Regions from separate parts of the Photobacterium sagamiensis genome, predicted to be linked through region 1. Evidence: riboswitches for the same ligand, from Rfam matches in the RefSeq annotation. Region 1 holds a riboswitch; each other region holds the start of a gene.

Evidence for each region. A riboswitch is a leader RNA that binds a small molecule or an ion and turns the genes downstream of it on or off. The one in region 1 is predicted to bind lysine.
Region 2: linked by a shared signal. The riboswitch ahead of dapA (4-hydroxy-tetrahydrodipicolinate synthase) and the one ahead of lysC (lysine-sensitive aspartokinase 3) in region 1 are both predicted to bind lysine.
Region 3: linked by a shared signal. The riboswitch ahead of L4D76_RS16370 (Na+/H+ antiporter NhaC family protein) and the one ahead of lysC (lysine-sensitive aspartokinase 3) in region 1 are both predicted to bind lysine.

The regions. Positions count from the first base shown of each region.
Region 1 is NZ_JAKJSP010000022.1:139,006-143,846, reverse strand. It holds gene metH (methionine synthase) at 1-889, shown strand, start outside; gene lysC (lysine-sensitive aspartokinase 3) at 944-2,323, opposite strand; lysine riboswitch at 2,439-2,625, opposite strand; gene L4D76_RS11440 (pyridoxal-phosphate-dependent aminotransferase family protein) at 2,874-3,992, shown strand; gene L4D76_RS11435 (PglL family O-oligosaccharyltransferase) at 4,092-4,841, opposite strand, start outside.
Region 2 is NZ_JAKJSP010000056.1:29,153-33,993, forward strand. It holds gene L4D76_RS23005 (PLP-dependent decarboxylase) at 1-1,038, opposite strand, end outside; gene L4D76_RS23010 (2,3,4,5-tetrahydropyridine-2,6-dicarboxylate N-succinyltransferase) at 1,038-1,808, opposite strand; gene dapA (4-hydroxy-tetrahydrodipicolinate synthase) at 1,793-2,719, opposite strand; lysine riboswitch at 2,809-2,979, opposite strand; gene L4D76_RS23020 (DUF1800 domain-containing protein) at 3,332-4,693, shown strand; gene L4D76_RS23025 (DUF1501 domain-containing protein) at 4,702-4,841, shown strand, end outside.
Region 3 is NZ_JAKJSP010000032.1:79,229-84,069, forward strand. It holds gene L4D76_RS16360 (lytic murein transglycosylase) at 1-872, shown strand, start outside; gene L4D76_RS16365 (H-NS family histone-like protein) at 1,287-1,682, opposite strand; lysine riboswitch at 2,051-2,233, shown strand; gene L4D76_RS16370 (Na+/H+ antiporter NhaC family protein) at 2,332-3,927, shown strand; gene L4D76_RS16375 (thymidine kinase) at 4,106-4,684, shown strand; partial or broken gene L4D76_RS16380 (IS4 family transposase) at 4,746-4,841, opposite strand, start outside.

The DNA of each region.
Region 1 (4,841 bases):
ACCGGGTGTGCATGTCTTTACGGATTTTCCTGTCTCTACCTTGCGTAAGTATATCGACTGGACGCCATTTTTTATGACCTGGTCATTGAGTGGTAAGTATCCGACTATTCTCAGACATGAAGTGGTTGGTGAAGAGGCTCAGCATTTGTTTGATGATGCCAACCAGCTACTCGATGAGATTGAACGTAGTGGCATGATGACAGCAAACGGGGTATGTGGGCTGTTTCCTGCCAATGCTATTGATGATGATATCGAGGTATACACGGATGAAAGCCGCACTGAAGTGTTGACGGTACTTCGTGGTTTACGCCAGCAAACTAAAAAGCCGAAAGGACCAAATTATTGTTTGTCTGACTATATTGCGCCAAAAGAAAGCGGGAAACCTGACTGGATCGGAACGTTTGCGGTGACTGGTGGTATTGGCGAACACGACATAGCAAAGCAATTTAAAGCTAAAGGCGATGATTACCACGCCATTATGATTCAGGCTGTGGCTGATCGCCTGGCAGAAGCATTTGCGGAGTGCTTGCATGAGACTGTCAGGAAAGAAATTTGGGGCTATGCGCCAGATGAAGCGCTTGCTAACGACGATCTGATCCGTGAAAAATATCAGGGTATTCGTCCGGCTCCGGGGTATCCGGCTTGTCCGGAACACACCGAAAAAGGTGAGATCTGGAAGTTGCTGGATCCAGAAGCGAATACCGGTATGACATTAACAGAGAGTTATGCCATGTGGCCTGGGGCGGCGGTCTCAGGTTGGTATTTCTCGCACCCGGATTCTCGCTTCTTTGCAGTGGCACAGATCCAGGAAGATCAGCGCGATAGTTATGCTGAGCGTAAAGGATGGGATTTAATTGAAGCCGAGAAATGGTTAGGCCCAAATCTCTAATGCGATGATGACAGAAGGCAAAGGCGCTCAGGTGAGCGCCTTTATTTTATTGTGTTATTCAAAGATCTCGCGATGGAGTTCTTTTACAACCGGTTTAGCATCTTGTTCTTTGACTAAGAAGCACAGGTTATGAGGGCTGGCACCGTAGCAAATCATTCTCAGGTTAAAGTCTTCCAGCGTATTGAAAACCTTGGAGACGGAACCTTTCGTATTGCTCATCTGATTGCCAATTAAGGCGACTAAGCAGAGATCCTGCTCGACCTCTACCCGGCATAACTTGGTAAGTTCTTCCAGTGCCCCCGGAGGTAGTTGTGGGGTACCGCCACTAGTATCGGTTTGATCCAGGGTCAATGAAACGCTGACTTCAGAAGTGGTGATCAAATCAACAGAGACTTTATGCTCAGCCAAAATCCTGAACACTTCAGCCAGGAAGCCATAAGCGTGGAACATATTGAGACTGGTTAGTGTCACCATAGTCTGATTACAGCGCAACGCCAAGGCGCGGAACAGAGGAGCAGCACTGACACTTTCCCGAATCCAGGTGCCACCCTGTTCCGGTGCTTTGGATGAGCCGACAAAGACAGGGATCTGTTGACGGATCGCTGGGCGTAAAGTCGACGGGTGCAAGATCTTAGCGCCGAAGTTGGCCATCTCATATGCTTCACTAAAGCTGATCTCTTTGATCGGTTTTGCTTTCGGCGCAATACGAGGATCGGTGGTGTACATACCTGGAATATCAGTCCAGATCTCCAGGGTTGCAGCATCAATCGCCTCTGCCATCAGGGCGGCACTGTAGTCGCTGCCTCCGCGGCCCAAAGTGGTGGTTTTACCTTCGGCATCAGAGCCAATGAAACCTTGTGAGACTACCACGTGATTGGTAAATAGTGGGGTGAGCTCTTGCTGTGATAACTGGCGGATCACTTCGGGGTGTGGAATTGCTCTGCCGAAATGGCTGTCTGTGCGCATGACATCGCGAATATCAAAGCGGACAGCATTGATCCCTTGCTCGATCATGATTTGGGTAAATAGGTGGGTGGAAAGCAGTTCACCATTTGCGACTAGCTGATCGGTTAACTCTGTCGAAGTGTGCAGTGCGGCTTGCTCCGCCAGAGTGGCAACCTGATCCAGTAAGTTGTTGACGGCTTCTAAAATCGGGCTTGGTTGTTGTAACTGGCTGATAACGGATTGATGAATGTCAGTCAGACGCGTCAGTAAGGCAAAGCGATGCTCTGAATCTGTCACACCGTTAGCCAGTTCAACCAGGATGTTGGTTACCCCGGAACAGGCGCTGATTAGCACCAAACGGGTTTGCGGGTTATTTTTGATAATCGTGGTGCTACGGCTCATCGCTGCAAAATCTGCAACGCTGGTACCACCGAATTTGGCCACCGTGAACGGTGGTGAAGTTGCTGAATTATGATTTACAAGGCTCAAGGTAAGTCTCCCGGTAACAATAAAAATATAATGAGGAAAAGGGAATTTACTCGGATAAATATTCCCAATATCTAATTGTCAGGAGAGCAGGCAGGCGAGACATACGAATAGCGCGACAACCAGAAGCTCTCCACCTTTTACTCATCAAAAATAAAAGGTGACAGCCAGAAGGATTCAACCTTCGAAGCCGATATTGCTGGTTCCCTGTCCAGCAATACCTCGGCGTTATTCCCCCTCTCTACACTGCTTCGGGGTGGGGCCCCGCAGCCTAGATACCTGGATAACGCTCCTCTTCTGTCTTTACCTGATGGCATACTTTCCATCAGGATGAACAAAACTTGTCCTTCATTGAATAGGATTTGTTGTTAGGTTGTCAATCTTTCTGTGGTTATTTATGCAAAATAAATGCAATTGATTGATAATAGTTTTCAACGAGACTTGCGACTTAGGGGAATTCCTTTAATACTCTGTAGCTGCATTAGTGTAATTATTCCCCCAACATATAATAAAACAGGGAATTGCTGACCTCTTACCTCAAGGAGAAACAATAATGACAATTGGGAGTTTTTATCCGCCGCAACGTACCCTTATGGGTCCCGGCCCATCAGATATTTATCCGCAAGTTTTACAAGCATTGAGCCGTCCGACAGTGGGTCATCTTGATCCCGTATTTATTGGCATGATGGATGAGTTGAAGCAACTGCTGCAATACGCATTTCAAACGGAGAACACCTTTACTATCGCCGTTTCCGCGCCAGGTAGTGCCGGGATGGAGGCATGCTTCGTTAATCTGGTTGAACCGGGTGATAAAGTCATTGTTTGTCGTAATGGTGTTTTTGGCGATCGTATGCGTGAAAATGTGGAGCGCTGTGGTGGTCAGGCTGTGCTGGTGGATAATAACTGGGGTGAGCCCGTCGCTCCGGTACTGGTCGAGCAGGCACTCGTTGCGCATCCGGACGCGAAAATTTTAGCTTTTGTTCATGCAGAAACGTCAACCGGTGCGTTAAGTGATGCTGAGACCCTAGCGCAGTTGGCGCGTCAGCACGATTGTCTGACGATTGTTGATGCCGTCACTTCCTTGGGGGGCGTTCCTCTGCGGGTGGATGAATGGCAACTGGATGCGGTGTACTCGGGAAGCCAGAAGTGCCTGTCTTGTGTACCGGGCCTATCGCCACTGACGTTTTCCCAGCGGGCCATAGATAAAATTCAGAGCCGCACTACACCAGTACAGAGTTGGTTCCTGGATCAAAGCTTAGTGCTGGGTTACTGGAGCGGGGAAGGGAAACGCAGCTATCACCATACCGCGCCGGTCAATAGTTTGTATGCGCTGCATGAAGCTTTGGTGTTGTTACAAAATGAAGGGCTGGAAAATGCATGGCAGCGACATAAAGATTTGCACCTTGAGTTACGTGAAGGGTTAGAAAAACTCGGGATTGAGTTTGTTGTAGATGAAGCCTCTCGTTTGCCACAACTTAATGCGGTATATATTCCCGAAGGGGTGGATGATGCGTTAGTGCGTCAGACCTTGCTTGAACGTTATAACCTGGAGATCGGCGCCGGTTTAGGTGCGTTAGCGGGCAAAACCTGGCGGATTGGTCTGATGGGGTATTCGGCAAGAAGTGAGAATGTTGCCTTATGCCTAAAAGCATTGGAAACGACGCTGAAATAATGAAAGGTTGAATTTCTGCCTGAATTCAATAAAAACGGCTACGCAGGTAGCCGTTTTTTATTGAATGCTGTTATGTCACAAGCTCAATTGTTACAGCCCTTACTTACCAGCCAGTAATGCCGCTGAAAGCTGGCTGCCCTGCGGCGCAGGTTTACTCTGTATCGCCGGTAATACCGACGAGATGGTGAAGTCATTGCCGGGGAACAAAAATTCAGCCTCTTGCTGGATCTGTCTGGCCTGCTCCTGTTGATCCAGCAGTTGATAGGCTGCGATCAAATTATGATATAGCGCCGGACGTGGCCAGCTGACCGCTTTCTGAGTTGCCCAGTGGATATATTCTTCAATTAAGTTCTCATTATGACTCGCGGCACCTAACTGCAACTGAGTGAGATGCAAATCCCAGTCAAAACGATTCTGCCACGCCCATGGGTTGTTCACCTGCATCAGGTAATCAACATTCACCGGCCGCGTAGTTTCGAATTTGGTCAGTAACCTGCCAGAATATAAGGTCGTTAACATAAAGCTGGTGACAAGAATTGGCATTAGCAGGGCACAGAATTTTACCGAGAGTACATAGCGCGCATGGTACTTATGGTATTTCGCCGTCAGGTTATCGACCCAGTAAATCAAGATGATAAAGGTTACCCAGTGCACCAGCGAATGGTAAAAGGGGTACTCCAGCTGGGTATGTAGTGTAATGGGCAAAAACAGGCCGACTAACGCCAGTTGTGTCCCGTTTCTGGCCTTGCGGATCGTTAAGAGGACGGCGGCAGCAGCGGCAAGCAATGCCAGTAACGGTACAATTCCGCCTTCAGCAGCCCAATACAATAGTTCATTATGCGGGTGATC
Region 2 (4,841 bases), on a different contig from region 1:
TGGTAATTGTAAACAGCCAAGGCAGTCCAGCCCGGTGCAGAGGGCACCATGGATCTGGTAAGAGGTTAGCGGCGAGTCACTAGGTTGCAGAGATTCAACCGGGAAAGCTTGCTCTGTAAGCGCCGGACGTAGCAGGTGCTGGCTTCCGCCTTCAATCACGGCAAAATGGACACCCTGATTATCTTTGATATCGGCAACCTTACTTGCGTAATAACCATAGGGGCCAACCGCATAACGGCCTAATTCCATCCAGCATTCGCCAAGCTGGAATTTGCATTTTAACTGTTCCAGCCCCTGGCAAACCCGCTGCCAGTCTAGCTCTTGCTGTTGTCCGGCATAAGGGATACCAAGCCCGCCGCCTAAGTCGACGACAGGTTCTTGTATTTGCCAGGCATCAAGCAGGGCGTTAAGTTTAGGCATAGCTGCCTGCCAGGTTTGCACCAGAGTATCGGCACAAAGGATATTGCCCCATTGGAAGCAATGCACACCCAACAGCTCAAATTCATCAGGCAAAGTGAAAGTATCAGGCATCCACTGTTCAGGCGTCAGCCCGAACGGGGTAGGGTTACTTCCCCCTAATACATTCATCTTTTCTTCCGGATCTTTCGCCCACGGAAGCTGTACCCGTAGCAGCACCTGAATACGGATTTGTTTTTCGCGGGCGATCTTGGCCAGATCATCTGCCTGCTGGTGGCTTTCAAGTACAAATATACGCACGCCGCGCTCAACAAACTCGGCAAGGTGCTCCGGTGTTTTTACCGGGCCGGTATTTAAAATACGTGATGGATCGACGCCTTGTGCCAATACCTGTTTTAACTCGCCTAGGCTTGCGACATCAAAGCCAAAGCCTCTGGCATCAAGAGCCTGGATGATGGCCGATAACGGATTAGCTTTAACGGCATACCATAACTTGGCCGGCGCACTTTCAAGGCCTGCCAAGTGCTGATCCAGACCGTCAAGATCATAGGCATAAAATGAATGAGGTTGTTGCTTGCTGGCGAGTTGTAGTACCTTGCGAACTTGCTCAGTCAGTGCCATTAACGAAGCGCCTCTTCCAGAACCAGTGAAGCATCGCTACTGTCATCGCGGTATTTGATGATCACCGGACACTGTACGCTCAGGCCCATCTTTTTGCCCCACTCACTGCTGGCCGGGCGGCTGCCTGGAACAACAACCGCGCCTTCAGGGATCGGTGCGCCTTTTGGCAACTGGCATTCATTAATCAGATCATAAACAGCTACTGCAGCTGACAGCGTTACACCCGGTGCCAGTACCGCCCCTTTTTTTACAACAATCCCTTCAACGATCACACAACCGGCACCGATAAAGGCGTCATCTTCGATGATCACGGGTGTTTGACCTACAGGCTCAAGCACACCGCCAATCTGCACACCTGCAGAGAGGTGGACATTCTTGCCAATCTGGGCACAAGAGCCGACCAGAGCATGGCTGTCTACCATCGTACCGCTGTCGACATAAGCGCCGATATTAATGTAGGCCGGCGGCATGATCACAACACCCGGTGCGACATAAGCACCGCGACGAACTGCTGAGCCCCCCGGTACCAGACGAACCTGTTCTTCCGGCGTAAACTGACGTGGATACAGGTTATGTTTGTCAACTGCGCCAGGGTATTCAGGTCCGAAGCTGATCAGTTCTCCGGCTGGAAAAGCGGCTAAGATCCCCTGTTTCACAGCGGCATCGGCGTGCCAGTTACCTTTTGGGTCTTGGTTTGCAGTGCGTATTTCGCCGCGCTCAAGTTGATCAAGTAAAAGCTTCCAGCCCGGGGTTACTACTGATTCAGACATGTTTTCATCCATTGGTATATTGCCGCATCGGCATTTAAAACAGGGGTTAACTCTTGCATCTCTTCCATGTATAGGGGGGGACGCAGTCCAGCGTTATTGAGGCGACCTTGATGTTGCATCAGGGCTTTCACCGGGATCGGGCTGGCGGCACAGAATAAGCTGTTGCTGGCTTGTTGCCATAAGGTCTTGAAGCTTGGAACTGTTTGGCTAAGGCTCTGGCGAACATAGTGTGCAGTGGCTTCAGGCCAGGCGTTGGCGGCCACAGAGACCAGACCGCAGGCACCGGCAGCAACAAAATCGACCAGCAGGCCATCATCACCACAGTAAAACTGTAGCGATGGAGCCGCGTTGCGGTAACGGGTGAAAGCTTCGATGCTTCCGCTGGCTTCTTTCACTGCCCATGTATTGGGATGACTTTCGAGTGAACCCAAGGTTTGCTCATTAAGGGCGACACCGGTGCGTGAAGGTACGTTATAGATCATGCATGGCCAATTGCTGGCATCAAGCAGACTGTTAAACCACTTCAACTGGCTAGCGGCACCAGGCTTGGCGTAAAGCGGAACCGGTATCAGCAGGGCATCGACAGGAAAATCCTGTAAAAAATCCAGCCACTGCATTTGTTGCTGCAGCTGGAAGCCGCCGACACCCACCATGAGCGGTACAGAAAGATCCAGCGCACAGATATGGCGGATCACATCCTGTTGTTCCGTCGGTGTCATTGCTAATGCTTCGCCGGTACTGCCGAGGATCAGGATCCCATTCCCGGCCGCATCTTGCTCTTTGGCTAGTTGGATCAGGGTCGCAAAGTCAATAGACTCATCGGAGTGGAACGGGGTGATGAGCGCCGTCCATAATGTGGTTTGTTGTAAGCGTTCATTCCCGACAGCGGGAATAGAATTTTGATTAGGCATCTCTCATCCGAACTTTTTGATATCAGTTCAGAGAGCTTGGTTTTGCGAAGGCGCCAGTGACAATTAGCCACGTGGGGCGATAAAACACAAACACCAGAAGCTCTCCACCATAGGTGACAGTCCTGAGGATTCAGCCCCAGAAACCGATAAGCCTTGCTTCCAAACGCAAACTTACCTCGGCGTTAATCCCCCTTATCTGCCGTCGAGGGTATTTGGATACCTCGAACAGATCACCTGGTTAACGCACCTCTTCTGATCCCATAAAATATGGGATGGCTTGATTCAAACATCAAACGTGGATAAGTGTCAATAATATTGTGAATATTTATGCAAAGCAACTTTCATCGCCTGTCATGGATAATGAGGACCGTTCCCAATTATCAAATGGCTTTTGGCTCTTGGTGGTAATCAAAATACGCTATCAAGCTCTATATCAGAAGAAGAATGATAACGATAGAAAAGCTATCTGATGTAATTATTGATTGCATGAATCCTTAACCGCCATCAAATTATATACTTCGCTAGTATTTTTAATGTTAGCTTCACATTATTTGTGGCTAGTTAACGATATGCTTATAAATAATCTTATTAAAAATAAGAGTTAGACTATTTATGAAATATTACTCAAGAATAATTTTAGCTCAACAACGATTCGGGTTTGGTGCGGCCTTAGCTAATTCACTACAATCTTATACATTGTCTGCACAAGTTGAAACGGTTCCGTATAAACATGATGCTCTTGCAGGCTTGACTCCGACCAATGATATTATTATTGAAATGGGACATTTTCAGCAGAAAAGGCGAAAATCAAAAAAAAAGCAGGCTGAAAAACAAAAGATACAACAGCAGGAAAATACGTTTTCCAAGCAGCAATATAATGAACAAATCCATGCTCGTAATCTACAAACACTTCACTCACCATTAGACTTCCAAGAGCGTTTAATCCAATTTTGGAGTAATCACTTTGCGATCTCGGTAGATAAGCGAAAGATTAGACCGCTCGCGGCAACCATTGAAAATGATATTGTTCGGAAATATTGGAATGGGAACTTTAAAGATATGCTGATGGGGTCTATCAAGCATCCTGCGATGTTAATATTTCTCGACAATAACTTATCTATCGGCCCGCATTCTAAAGTCGGGAAAAAACGTAACAAAGGATTAAACGAAAATTTAGCCAGAGAGATAATGGAGTTACATACACTGGGTGTGAATGGTGGGTATTCGCAAACAGATGTCACGAGTTTAGCAAAAGCGATTACAGGCTGGACCGTCAGTTTCAATGAAAATCAACCAGGTTTTGCATTCAACTTTTCTATGCATGAGCCGGGAAGTATCTCGTTACTTAATAAGTCATATCCACAAGCTGGAATTAAACAAGGTGAAGCTTGCCTTAATGATTTGGCTTTGCATTTGAGTACAGCCAACTATATTGCGGCAAAATTAGCGCTACATTTTGCGGGGGATGGTCAACAAGATCTCGTTGAGAAACTATCTTCGGCTTTTCTAAAGCATAAAGGTGAGTTAAAGCCTCTTTATCACATTCTCATCAATCACCCTGCTTGTTTGGTTGAAACGCCAGTGCGCTTCAGAACGCCACAAGAGTGGTTTTTTGCCGTATTACGAAGTGTGGGAATGGAGCCAACAGGTAAGCAGATGAGAAATATGTTAGATCGGCTTGGGCAAACGCCTTTCATGGCGGGATCACCTGCAGGGTGGTCTGATTATGATCGTGATTACAACAGTCCATCCGCGTTAGTCCAACGATGGCAAATTGCAAATGTAATTGCTGCTATGGCTGTAAAACATGCAAAATCGGAAGGTAAAAAACCATTGTCATTATTTAGTGACGTACGAACAACCCTCTATGGTGACTATTTAGATCAACATACAGAGGTTGCAACCAATAAAGCTGAGAGTGTGGCGTCTAAGCTTTCATTATTGTGGCTAAGCCCTCAATTTCAATATCGTTAAGGGGATCAATGATGACGATTGATAGGCGTGATTTTCTAAAATATTTGTCTGCTCTTGGACTCTGTTCAGCCATGCCTCAAGCGGTATTCGCTAAAACATCTTCGCCGAATATTATTATATGGATAACGCTCAGAGGTGCGATGGATGG
Region 3 (4,841 bases), on a different contig from region 1:
TTAAAGCTGAAGCTCGTGAGCATGGAATTTCAGAATCGATAATCAACTCTGCTTTCGAAGGCATTAAATATACAGAGCGTGCAGTTAAGGCAGATAAGAATCAGCCTGAGAAAAAGCTGACGTTGGATGAATATATCCCACGCGCGGTACCTGATTGGAAAGTAAAGCAGGCTAATCGTTTATACCAGGAGCATAAACCGACGCTGGATAGGATTGGACGTGAATATGGTGTTCAGCCAAGGTTCATTGTCGCGTTATGGGGGGTTGAAAGCAACTTTGGCCGCTTGATGGGAAATTACAATGTGATCGAAGCGCTTTCTACTCTGGCTTATGAAGGGCGTCGTGAAACATTTTTTCGCAAGCAAGTCATGGCGGCATTAACGATTCTGGATGACGGTCATATTGCGCCACAAGAGATGAAAGGTTCATGGGCAGGTGCGATGGGGCAACCCCAGTTTATGCCGACATCTTTTCTTGCCTATGCTGTCGATGGAAATAATGACGGACGTATTGATATCTGGCAGAGCGAAGAGGATGTTTTTGCCTCAGCGGCAAATTATCTGAAGATGTCGGGCTGGAATGATGAATATACCTGGGGAAGACAGGTTAAATTCCCGGCAGGAATAAGCGCATCATTTAAAGGTGTCGAAAAGGAAAAAGCGAGACCTTTAGATGAATGGCAGAAGCTAGGAGTCAGGAAAATAAATGGACAAGCCCTACCAAAGGTTAATATTGACGCATGGCTTATTCAACCTGATGATCAACGAGGGCGTGCATATCTGATTTATGGTAATTATCAAACCCTATTAAGCTGGAATCGTTCGCATTATTTTGCTTTAGCGGTGAGTCATCTCGCAGACCGAATTCGATAACCTTTGATTTTTTGATTTTAAAAAGAGATAGAGCCAGGCATTAATACCTGGCTCTTTTTCGTTGTGTCTGATCGTTTGTCAGCATGTTACCGTTTCTTCTTCATGAGATTTGTTGATGTAAAATTTTCTTTAATTTCAATATCATACGGTTGAGCTGATGAGTAGGAGTAGCCGTGTACGGATAAAATGTTTTTTATCTTGCTAAAAGCTTGTCAGCTCATTTCGCGGGGTTTTTAATGGCTATTATTAACATCATCAATGAGTATTGAGATTATTTGTGGCTGCGTGAATTGTCTGAGTGACAGGTGATTAACCCTAAAGTAGTAGTAGATAGTTATTAAATGAAAATGCTTTTACTGAATATAGAAAGCCCGGCGTGATAGCCGGGCTTTTATTCAACTGGTATACAGCCTATTAGATTTCGAAATCATCAATAGATTGACCGGCATCTAACGCTTTCTTCAATGAACTTGGTGTACGGCCTTGGCCTGTCCACGTTTTTTCTTCACCGTTTTCGTCGATGAATTTATATTTTGCTGGACGTGAAGCACGCTTAGCTTTTGGTGCTTTAGCTAGGCTAGAAAGTAATTCTTCTGGGTCGATACCATCAGCCAGAAGCATTTCACGGTAATGATCCAGCTTTTCGTTACGCTCATTTTCTTTAGCGATATCTTCCGCTTCAGATTCTTCACGTTCAGTAACGACTGTTTGTAGTTTTTCCAGAGCTTCTTGTAGTTGCTCAAGTGTATATTCGCGAGAAAGTGCGCGAAGGCTGCGAAGGTTTAATAGCGCTTTCATTACATCAGACATTTTTATTTCCTGTTAATTTCAAACTTGCCACATTAATAATAGCAGTCAAAAAGCAATATTTATCAATAATAATACTTTTATAGCGTCAGTGCCAAACAATTTATTTGTTTAATAATTAAATAATGTTCGTTTGTCGAATGAATTCTCAATTATGAAAAAATGTAATCACATTTTGGTTTGGAAATATCAACCAAAATGTGATTCATCGCTATATATAAATGTCCGCCATTTCATAATAATCGTATTCAAATTTGGATTTTGTGGTTAAAAACTCACCACTTCGGCAATATTATTCACTATTTGTGTGAAATCTTTCACTTTAAGTTGTTGCAAAAGAGTCGACATTCCGTAGAATGAACCATTCCTTGACTAAGGGTAGAGGCGCATTGTCTATAAGTAGCAAGCTGTAGGGTGATTCCGATGATAGTTTGCGAAAGGAGCCAATGCCGAAGTTAGAAAGGTTTATCAAGCCTTCTTGCTGGGGTTGTCACCAAATAGGGGCAACACTGCCATAGTATAAATTACATTAACTATGGAGCGCTACTGTGGGGTCGGGAGAGGTTTATCTTCTTTCCTTATACTCATCTAATCACGGTTATTCCCGTGTTCAGCAGTAGATCTCCGACCAATATCGGTTGTAGTAGAGATCATGAATATTGTAGATTTTTCCCATTCTTCCATTTCGCTTTTACCGCCTTTAGTGGCATTAGTATTGGCTGTCCTTACACGTAAAGTATTGGTTTCTTTAGGTGTTGGTGTCGTATTAGGCGCACTGTTATTAACCGATTTCTCTGCAGGGGCCACCGCAGATTACTTGTTAACAACAGTCAAAAGCGTATTCATCGAAGATGGTGCCATTAATAGCTGGAACATGAGTATCGTGGTATTCCTGGTTTTACTGGGAATGATGACGGCATTACTGACCTTATCGGGTGGTACACGCGCATTTGCCGAATGGGCACAAACCAAGATTAAAACTAAACGTGGTGCGAAGCTCCTGGCTGCATTTTTAGGTGTTTTCATTTTCGTTGATGACTATTTTAATAGCCTGGCGGTAGGTTCGATTTCTCGCCCGGTCACTGACCGCTTCTATGTTTCACGCGCTAAACTGGCTTATATTCTGGATTCAACGGCTGCACCTATGTGTGTATTAATGCCGGCATCCAGCTGGGGCGCTTATATCATTACCGTTATTGGTGGCATTCTGGTGTCACATGGTGTGACTGAATATTCAGCATTAAGTGCATTCTTGCAGCTGGCACCAATGAATTTCTATGCCGTATTTGCTCTGCTGATGGTTTTTGCTGTTGCTTGGTTCCAAATCGATGTTGGCGCCATGAAAAAGCATGAAGTAGAGGCAAGTCATGGTTATGGGTTCGATGAAGGTGATGATAACAGTCAGGCTAAAGATCTGAATGATGAGCTGGAAATCGAAGAAAGTGAGCATGGCCGTGTTGCTGATCTGGTTATGCCGATTGTGATTCTGATCCTCTCCACTTTCTTCTTTATGATTTATACGGGTTATCAGGCTCTGGAAGCGGATGGTATTGCGTTCAATATTCTGGGTGCTTTTGAAAATACCGATGTGGGTAAATCGCTATGTTACGGTGGTTTCTTTGGTTTGGTGTCGGCGCTTATTCCTGTCTTGCGTCAGAAAATCCCGATGGCTGAGGTCGTGAAAACATTGTGGATCGGTGCTAAATCGATGTTTGGTGCCATTCTGATCCTGTTGTTCGCCTGGAGTATCGGTAGCGTAATCGGCGATATGGCGACCGGAAAGTATTTGTCTACGCTGGTACAAGGCAATATTGACCCAACGATGCTACCCGTTATCCTGTTCTTGCTATCAGGTATTATGGCGTTCTCAACAGGAACTTCTTGGGGTACTTTTGGTATTATGTTACCGATTGCAGGTGATTTATCTGCCGCGACAGAGATTGCTTTGCTATTGCCGATGTTAAGTGCGGTTCTGGCAGGTTCGGTTTTCGGTGACCATTGTTCTCCGATTTCTGATACCACAATACTGTCTTCAACCGGTGCTCGTTGTCACCATATTGATCATGTATCGACTCAGCTACCTTACGCGCTTTCGGTCGCTTTGGTGTCGGCCATTGGTTTCTTGGTGCTGGGCATGACGGGTTCACTGGCAGTGTCATTTATGGCCGCAACCATCACATTTATTGTGGTTTGTGTAATGCTATCGTGGCTCTCTCGCCGCCCAATAGGTGCTACTGCAAACGTATAACAGATCCATAATCTGCGATGAAGCCTGCGATGTTTTCGCAGGCTTTTTTTTATCTTGCCAAGTGATTTTGAGTTAAAAGCGATGCATCTGCATTCCTTATTTTCTATGCGGGATCTCCTTTCATTTCCGTGCTAATTTCTGTAGCATTTCGGCAGTTTTTCAGTCTTTGGGGAGCCTCATGGCCCAGATGTATTTCTACTACTCAGCAATGAATGCGGGTAAATCGACGACATTATTACAATCATCTTTTAATTATCGCGAACGCGGTATGTTACCGGTGATCTTCACCGCGGCGATTGATAACCGATTTGGTCAGGGCAAGGTCAGCTCTCGGATCGGTTTACAAGAAGATGCGGAGTTATATACTCGCGAAGATGATCTCTGGGAAAAACTGCAAGCCTTGCACCGTGAATCCAAAATTGACTGCGTATTGATTGATGAGTGCCAGTTCCTGACAAAAGATCAGGTTTACCAGTTAACCGAAGTCGTCGATAAACTGCATGTGCCGGTATTATGTTACGGTCTTCGTAGTGATTTCCGTGGTGAGCTATTTGAAGGTAGCCGATATTTGCTTTCATGGGCCGATAAGCTGGTCGAGCTTAAGACGATTTGTCATTGTGGCCGTAAAGCAAATATGGTGATCCGTCAGGACGAGTCTGGTCAGGCCATTGCTGATGGTGATCAAGTTGAAATTGGCGGTAATGACCGTTATGTTTCCGTTTGTCGTAAACACTATAAAGAAGCATTGGGTCGTTAGAACAGGTTTCGGCTCAGGAAACAGGTTTGAATAAAAAAAGGAAGCGTAAGCTTAATGCCGTTCACTTAACGTGAGCGGCATTGTTTTTTCTAACGGGATATCGGTTTTTTGAGCACTTCAATACTCTAGGGTAACTTCGTTCTCTTCTAGCAGGTAA